DNA from 2 places in the Streptomyces sp. NPDC058001 genome. Region 1 is predicted to be linked to the other one. Evidence: predicted binding sites of a transcription regulator. Region 1 holds the regulator's gene; the other holds the start of a gene.
The links. Region 1 encodes HrcA, which represses chaperone genes, less so after heat shock. Its sites were predicted from a motif close to TTNGCACTCNGNNNNNCNGAGTGCNAA; they were not measured.

Region 1 (4,350 bases):
TCGGCGCCCGCCGCGAGGACGGAGGCGATCTGGGAGCCGCGCATCAGCCCGCCGGCCGCGATGATCGGAAGCTGCGCGGTCTCGCGGATCTGTGACACGAGGGTCAGCAGTCCGAGCCCGGCGCCGTCGTTCTCGACGTTGTCGCGGTGGGTGCCCTGGTGGCCGCCCGCCTCGATGCCCTGCGCGATCACACCGTCCGCGCCGACCCACTGCACGGTCTGCGCCTCCTCGGGCGTGGTGGCCGTGACGAGAGTGAGGGTGCCGACCCGCTTGAGGGATTCCACCACCTCGCGGGTGGGGCAGCCGAAGTGGAAGGAGACGACCGGGACCGGATCGTCCACCAGGATCGCCAGCTTGGCCACATAGCCGTCGTCGAGTCCGACGTCCGGGTCGCCGAGCCGGGTCTCGTACCAGGCGGCCTCGCCGGCGAGCTGGTGACGGTAGACGACGATGGCCGCCGGGTCGGCGTGGTCGGGCTGGGGCAGGAACAGATTGACACCGAAGGGGCGCCCGGTGAGGCCGCGCACCTGCTTGATCTCCTCGTACATCCCGTCGGCGGTCTTGTAACCGGCGGCGAGAAATCCGAGCCCGCCCGCGTCGGAGACGGCCGCCGCGAGCTGGGGCCGGGAAACGCCGCCCGCCATGGGCGCCTGCACGATCGGGCGTGGGAAGAGATCGGTCAGTGCGGAGGACATGACGGCATGTTGTCACGTCCCCCGCACAAGTCCGAATCCAGCCGTCCGGCTGGCATATTCCGCTGGCGGTATGGCTTTACCGGCGGTAAGCCGACACCCATTTCGACCGAAAGTCAGCCGTACGTCAGCGGCCGTTGAACGCGTCCTTCAGGCGGGAGAAGAGCCCCTGCTGTCCTGGCTGAAACTGACCGATCGGGCGCTCCTCACCGCGCAGCACGGCCAGCTCCCGAAGGACCCGCTCCTGTTCCGGATCGAGCTTCGACGGGGTCTGCACCTCGACATGCACGATGAGGTCACCGCGCCCGCCGCCCCGCAGATGGGTCACCCCGCGCCCGTGCTTGGGGATGGACTGCCCGGACTGGGTGCCCGGTCTGATGTCGACCTCTTCGAGGCCGTCCAGGGTCTCCAGGGGCACCTTGGTGCCCAGCGCGGCGGCCGTCATCGGGAGGGTCACCGTGCAGTGCAGATCGTCGCCGCGCCGCTGGAACACGGAGTGCGGCAGCTCGTGGATCTCGACATAGAGATCACCGGCGGGGCCGCCGCCGGGGCCGACCTCGCCCTCGCCCGCGAGCTGGATCCGGGTGCCGTTGTCGACGCCCGCCGGGATCTTCACCGTCAGCGTGCGGCGCGAGCGGACCCGGCCGTCACCGGCGCACTCCGGGCACGGGGTGGGCACCACGGTGCCGAAGCCCTGGCACTGGGGGCACGGCCGCGATGTCATGACCTGGCCGAGGAACGACCGGGTCACCTGGGAGACCTCGCCACGCCCGCGGCACATGTCGCAGGTCTGCGCGCTGGTGCCGGGGGCCGCGCCCTCGCCGCTGCACGTGGTGCAGACGATGGCCGTGTCGACCTGGATGTCCTTGGTGGTCCCGAAGGCCGCCTCGTCCAGCTCGACCTCCAGCCGGATCATCGCGTCCTGGCCGCGCCGGGTGCGCGAGCGGGGGCCGCGCTGGGACGCCGTACCGAAGAAGGCGTCCATGATGTCCGAGAAGTTGCCGAAGCCACCGGCCCCGAAACCGCCCGCGCCGCCGCCCGCCTGCGAGAGCGGGTCACCGCCGAGGTCGTAGACCTGCTTCTTCTGCGGGTCCGACAACACCTCATAGGCGGCGTTGATCTCCTTGAACCGCTCCTGGGTCTTCGGATCGGGGTTCACGTCCGGATGCAGCTCGCGCGCGAGCCTCCGGAACGCCTTCTTGATCTCGTCCTGGGAAGCGTCGCGGCGCACGCCGAGTACGGCGTAATAGTCCGTGGCCACTTACGACTCCGCCAGGATCTGTCCGACGTAACGTGCCACTGCGCGTACTGCTCCCATCGTTCCCGGGTAGTCCATGCGGGTCGGGCCGACCACGCCGAGCTTGGCCACTGCCTCGCCGCCCGAACCGTAGCCCACCGACACGACGGACGTGGAGTTGAGTCCCTCATGCGCGTTCTCATGACCGATCCGTACGGTCATGCCCGAATCCTCGGCACCGCCCAGGAGCTTGAGAAGCACGACCTGCTCCTCAAGGGCCTCCAGAACGGGCCGGATCACCAGAGGGAAGTCGTGCCCGAAGCGGGTCAGATTGGCGGTGCCGCCGATCATCAGCCGCTCCTCGGTCTCCTCGACCAGCGTCTCCAGCAGAGTGGAGAGCACGGTCGAGACGATGCCGCGGTCCTCCGCCTCGAAGGCGTCGGGCAGATCCTGCACCAACTGCGGCACATCTGTGAAACGGCGGCCCGCGACCCTGCTGTTCAGCCGGGCCCGCAGATCGGCGAGCGACGCCTCACCGAAGGGCGCCGGACAGTCCACCATCCGCTGCTCGACCCGGCCGGTGTCGGTGATCAGTACGAGCATCACCCGGGCCGGGGCCAGCGAGAGCAGCTCGACATGGCGCACCGTCGAGCGGGTCAGCGAGGGGTACTGCACGACGGCGACCTGCCGGGTGAGCTGCGCGAGCAGCCGCACGGTCCGGCCCACCACGTCGTCCAGGTCGACGGCGCCGTCGAGGAAGTTCTGGATGGCGCGGCGCTCGGGCGCCGTCATCGGCTTCACGCCGGCGAGCTTGTCGACGAACAGGCGATACCCCTTGTCCGTGGGGATCCGCCCGGCGCTGGTGTGCGGCTGGGCGATGTACCCCTCGTCCTCCAAGGCCGCCATGTCGTTGCGCACGGTCGCCGGTGAGACGCCGAGGCTGTGCCGTTCGGTCAGCGCCTTGGAACCCACGGGCTCCTCGGTGCCGACATAGTCCTGGACGATGGCGCGCAGCACTTCGAGCCTGCGTTCACTGAGCATCGCGCGCACCTCCAGCTTCATGTGTTCCCTGCCCCGGTCCGGCACATGCCCGGCCCCTCTGGCACTCAGGGCAGCCGAGTGCCAACATTCCCTGAGCCAGTGTACGGCCGGTGGGTACGCCGGTAGCAAGGCCGGGCCCTGCCTATGTCGTACGGGGACGGCCGGTGGGCTTAGCGTCGAGCTATGGGTATCGCTGCGGGTATCGCTTGGGAAGAGCCGGGGTGGGAGCGGGTGGCCCCCGGTGTCGGCCGACGGCGGCTTCCGGCCTGGGACTGCACGGCGGGGCTGGTCGCCGGGGACGAGGGCGCGCTGCTGATCGACACCGGCGCGACGGTACGCGAGGGGGCGGGGCTGCGCCGGGACACCGGAGTACTCCTGGGCACGGACCGCCGGGTCACCCACGTGGCACTGACCCATCCCCACTTCGACCATGTCCTGGGCACATCGGCGTTCGCGGGTGTGGAGGTGTACGGGGCGCTGGGCATGGGCGAACTCTTCACACGCGGCGCCGACGAGCTGCGTACGGACGCGGTACGGCACGGGGTCGAGCCCCGGGCCGCGGCGGAGGCCGTCGACCTGCTCGTCCGCCCCCGGCACGAGGTCCCCGACGAGTGGGGGGTCGATCTGGGCGGCGGGGTGCGGGCGCTCCTGGTGAATCTGGGCGCCGCGCACTCGGGCCACGATCTGGCGGTCGTGGTCCCCGGTTCTCCCCCGGTCGTGTTCTGCGGCGACCTGGTCGAGGAGTCCGGGTGGCCGCAGACGGGCCGGGACTCGGTCCCGGCCCGCTGGCCCGCCGCCCTGGACCGTCTCCTGGAGCTGGGCGGCGAGGACGCGCGGTACGTCCCCGGGCATGGTTCTGTCGTGAATGCGGAGTTCGTCAGGGCCCAACGCGAGCGGCTGGCCAGGAGATTCGGCGTGTCGTGAGCCACGCCCGGCCCCTTCTTCCTATCGTCGGGCGAATGCGCCCGTACTCGGCGGACCTGACTCCGCCCTGGAAGAAGAAGCAGCCCGTACCCGAGGTACCGGCCGAGCCGGGGCTCGTGGTCGAGGAGCCGGAGACCGGGTTCTGCGGTGCGGTGATCCGGTGCGAGGCGGGGACGGTCACGCTGGAGGACCGGTTCGGCAAGCACCGGGTCTTTCCGCTGGAGCCGCGCGGGTTCCTTCTGGAGGGCCGGGTGGTGACCCTGGTCCGGACGGCCACGGGTGCGCCGGTGCGGCCGACCCGTACCGCGTCCGGTTCGGTGGCGGTGCCCGGGGCGCGGGCGCGGGTGGCCCGTGCCGGGCGGATCTACGTCGAAGGCCGGCACGACGCGGAACTCGTCGAGAAGGTGTGGGGCGACGACCTCCGGATCGAGGGCGTGGTGGTCGAGTACCTGGAGG
Region 2 (4,350 bases), on a different contig from region 1:
CCCCGGCTGGACCAAGCTCGTCAAGGCCGACAACCTGGCCCGTGAACTCGGCGTCCAGCAGGGCAAGTTGTTCATCAAGGACGACTCCGGCAACCCCACGCACTCCTTCAAGGACCGTGTCGTCGCGCAGGCCATCGAGGCCGCCCGCGCCTTCGGCTTCACCACCCTGTCCTGCTCCTCGACGGGCAATCTGGCCGGCGCGGTCGGCGCCGCAGCCGCCCGCGCGGGCTTCCGCTCCTGCGTGTTCATCCCGCACGACCTGGAGCAGGGCAAGGTCGTCATGGCCGCGGTCTACGGCGGCGAGCTGATCGGCATCGAGGGCACGTACGACGATGTGAACCGCTTCTGCTCCGAGCTGATCGGCGACCCGCTGGGCGAGGGCTGGGGCTTCGTCAACGTCAATCTGCGCCCGTACTACGGCGAGGGCTCCAAGACCCTGGCGTACGAGATCTGTGAGCAGCTCGGCTGGGAGATCCCGGACCAGTTGGTCATCCCGATCGCCTCGGGCTCCCAGCTCACGAAGATCGACAAGGGCCTTCAGGAGCTGATCAAGCTCGGGCTGGTCGCCGACAAGCCGTACAAGATCTTCGGTGCCCAGGCCGAGGGCTGCTCGCCGGTGTCCGTCGCCTTCAAGGCCGGGCACGACGTGGTGAAGCCGCAGAAGCCGAACACCATCGCCAAGTCCCTCGCCATCGGCAACCCGGCCGACGGCCCCTATGTCCTCGACATCGCCCGTCGCACCGGCGGCGCCGTGGACGACGTGAACGACGAGCAGGTGGTCGACGCGATCAAGCTGCTCGCGCAGACCGAGGGCATCTTCGCCGAGACGGCGGGCGGGGTGACCGTCGGCGTGACCAAGAAGCTCATCGAGGCGGGTCTGATCGACCCCACGCTGACGACGGTCGTGCTGAACACGGGCGACGGCCTGAAGACCCTGGACGCGGTGGCGCCGACGACCGGCCCGACCGCGACCATCCGCCCGAGCCTGGACGCGTTCCGCGACGCGGGCCTGGCCGGATAACGCCTGTACGACGGATCGACCGGAAAGGCCGAACATGAGCGTCAACGTCCGCATCCCCACCATTCTGCGTACCTACACCGGCGGCCGGGCCGAGGTCGCCGCCGAGGGCACGACCCTCGGGGAGGTCATCGCCGACCTGGAGAAGAACCACGCCGGGATCTCCGCCCGCGTCCTGGACGACGAGGGCAAGCTCCGCCGCTTCGTCAACGTGTACGTGAACGACGACGACGTCCGCTTCGAGCAGGGCCTCCAGACGGCCACGCCGGACGGTGCCGGTGTCTCGATCATCCCGGCGGTCGCGGGCGGCTGACCCGGCACCGGAGCCCGACTCCCGACCGGAGCGCGACTCCCGTAACGACTGCGCAGCGTGACCTCTGTTGCCCCCTCCGCGAGAGAAGCGGAGGGGGCAATTCTGTAGGGTTGAGCGCGATAGAGTTGGGGAAATGGCGCCGCCGCCAGTGCCGCGCGCATATGAGTTCTCGGTCGAACGGCGACAAGAAGTAGCCAAAGCGCCCCGCCAATTTGCGTCCTAAATGGCCTTTGTCGGGCCCGAGTTGCCCTGAATTCCATTCAATCCGCCGGAAATTTCCGATCACGCGTGCCCAGATTTCTCGTCCGATTGACCTGTTGCAGACGGCAGTTGGGCAGATACATTCAGCGGCGGTCGACGCGTTCCGGCGCACACCCCCAGCCGTTGGGGGGTGAGGTCTGACCCGGGTCCGCGAAGTGTGGTCCCGTGCAAGGGCCAGTAATAGGGGAGTTAGGCATGGCTCAGGGCACCGTCAAGTGGTTCAACGCGGAGAAGGGCTACGGCTTCATCGCGGTCGACGGTGGTGCGGATGTTTTCGTCCACTACAGCGCGATTCAAATGGACGGCTATCGCACCCTGGAAGAAGGCCAGCGGGTCGAGTTCGAGATCTCGCAGGGTCAGAAGGGGCCGCAGGCGGACATGGTCAAGCTCGCCGTCTGATCTCGGCGCGATCGACCACCGACGCACTCACGCGACACACTCACGCGAAAGGTCCGCGTCCCAGACATGGGGCGCGGACCTTTCGCGTGTGCGCCCCCCCGACGTCGCCCAATCGCCCCCGCTGAGCCGCGCCCGAGCCGCGTCCGGCGCGTGCCCGGTGTACCGGTACGTACCGGCTTGCGGGTGTCCGGGTCTGCCCAAGCCGCTTGCACTCGGGTGGGGCGAGTGCTAATCATTGGCGTTAGCACTCTCCCAGTGAGAGTGACAGAACTTGGATCGGGTCAGCGAGGTCCCGGGACCGGGTGGAGCAAGGAACCACCAGGGCCGGGACCGTCCGTCGCGGGCGCCGACACGATCCGGAGCAATCCACCCCTGTCCGGGAGGACCACTTCACATGGCCAAGATCATCGCGTTCGACGAGGAGGCACGGCGCGGTCTCGAGCGCGGGATGAACCAGCTCGCCGACGCCGTCAAGGTCACCCTTGGCCCCAAGGGCCGCAACGTCGTCCTTGAGAAGAAGTGGGGCGCCCCCACGATCACCAACGATGGTGTCTCCATCGCCAAGGAGATCGAGCTCGAGGACCCGTACGAGAAGATCGGCGCCGAGCTGGTCAAGGAGGTCGCGAAGAAGACGGACGACGTCGCCGGTGACGGCACGACGACCGCGACCGTCCTGGCCCAGGCGCTCGTCCGCGAAGGTCTGCGGAACGTAGCGGCCGGTGCCAACCCGATGGCCCTCAAGCGCGGTATCGAGAAGGCCGTCGAGGCCGTCTCCGCCGCCCTGCTTGAGCAGGCCAAGGACGTGGAGACCAAGGAGCAGATCGCTTCGACGGCCTCCATCTCCGCCGCCGACACCCAGATCGGCGAGCTGATCGCCGAGGCGATGGACAAGGTCGGCAAGGAAGGCGTCATCACCGTCGAGGAGGCCCAGACCTTCGGTCTGGAGCTGGAACTCACCGAGGGTATGCGCTTCGACAAGGGCTACATCTCGGCCTACTTCGCCACCGACATGGAGCGGATGGAGGCGTCGCTCGACGACCCGTACATCCTGATCGCCAACTCCAAGATCGGCAGCGTCAAGGACCTGATCCCGCTCCTGGAGAAGGTCATGCAGTCGGGCAAGCCGCTGCTGATCATCGCCGAGGACGTCGAGGGCGAGGCCCTGTCGACCCTGGTCGTCAACAAGATCAAGGGCACCTTCAAGTCCGTCGCCGTCAAGGCCCCGGGCTTCGGTGACCGCCGCAAGGCCATGCTCGGCGACATCGCGATCCTCACGGGTGGCGAGGTCATCTCCGAGGAGGTCGGCCTCAAGCTGGAGAACGCCGGGATCGACCTGCTCGGCCGCGCCCGCAAGGTCGTCATCACCAAGGACGAGACCACGATCGTCGACGGCGCCGGCTCCGCCGACCAGGTCGCGGGACGGGTCAACCAGATCCGCGCCGAGATCGAGAACAGCGACTCGGACTACGACCGCGAGAAGCTCCAGGAGCGTCTGGCGAAGCTGGCCGGCGGCGTGGCCGTCATCAAGGCCGGTGCCGCCACCGAGGTGGAGCTGAAGGAGCGCAAGCACCGCATCGAGGACGCGGTGCGCAACGCCAAGGCCGCCGTCGAGGAGGGCATCGTCGCCGGTGGTGGCGTGGCCCTGCTCCAGGCGTCCGCGGTCTTCGACAAGCTGGAGCTGGAGGGCGACGAGGCCACCGGTGCCAACGCGGTGAAGCTCGCCCTGGAGGCCCCGCTCAAGCAGATCGCCGTCAATGGTGGCCTTGAGGGTGGCGTCGTCGTGGAGAAGGTGCGCAACCTGGCCGTCGGCCACGGTCTGAACGCCGCCACGGGTGAGTACGTCGACATGATCGCCGAGGGCATCATCGACCCGGCGAAGGTGACGCGTTCCGCGCTGCAGAACGCCGCCTCCATCGCGGCGCTCTTCCTCACCACCGAGGCCGTCATCGCCGACAAGCCGGAGAAGGCCGGGGCCGCGGCTCCGGGCGGCATGCCGGGCGGAGACATGGACTTCTGACCGACCCTCAGGTCGATCACCCGTCCTACCGAACCTGAAGGCGGCACCCCTCTCCCAGGGGGTGCCGCCTTCGGGCGTTTCCGGGGCGCGACGAGCGCTTCGGGCGGGCCTGACGTTCGGGCGGGCCTGATGGTTACGCGGTCTGGTCGGCCGGTTCCGTCTGCTCGTTGGGGGCCGGGGTGCCCCGCCGGAGACTGCGGTACGTGAACAGGCCGCCGGCCGCGAGGGCCGCCGCGGCGATGGTCAGGGTGAGGGTGTAGCCGTTGTCGAAGGCGTCAGTGGCGGACTCCAGAAGGGACCGGGAGTCGGCCGACGACAGGTGTTCGGCTGTGGCGCGGGCCT

Region 2: a site for HrcA is predicted at 2,197-2,223, ahead of groL (chaperonin GroEL). Genes of this name have one in related genera too.

Annotation. Positions count from the first base shown of each region.
Region 1 is NZ_JBHVQT010000002.1:505,800-510,149, reverse strand. Features, by position in the region: gene ACFVT5_RS05680 (nitronate monooxygenase) at 1-695, opposite strand, end outside; gene dnaJ (molecular chaperone DnaJ) at 820-1,953, opposite strand; gene hrcA (heat-inducible transcriptional repressor HrcA) at 1,954-2,970, opposite strand; gene ACFVT5_RS05665 (MBL fold metallo-hydrolase) at 3,154-3,894, shown strand; gene ACFVT5_RS05660 (DUF3097 domain-containing protein) at 3,930-4,350, shown strand, end outside.
Region 2 is NZ_JBHVQT010000004.1:469,959-474,308, reverse strand. Features, by position in the region: gene thrC (threonine synthase) at 1-1,021, shown strand, start outside; gene ACFVT5_RS11905 (MoaD/ThiS family protein) at 1,056-1,331, shown strand; gene ACFVT5_RS11900 (cold-shock protein) at 1,788-1,991, shown strand; gene groL (chaperonin GroEL) at 2,386-4,008, shown strand; gene ACFVT5_RS11890 (MFS transporter) at 4,142-4,350, opposite strand, start outside.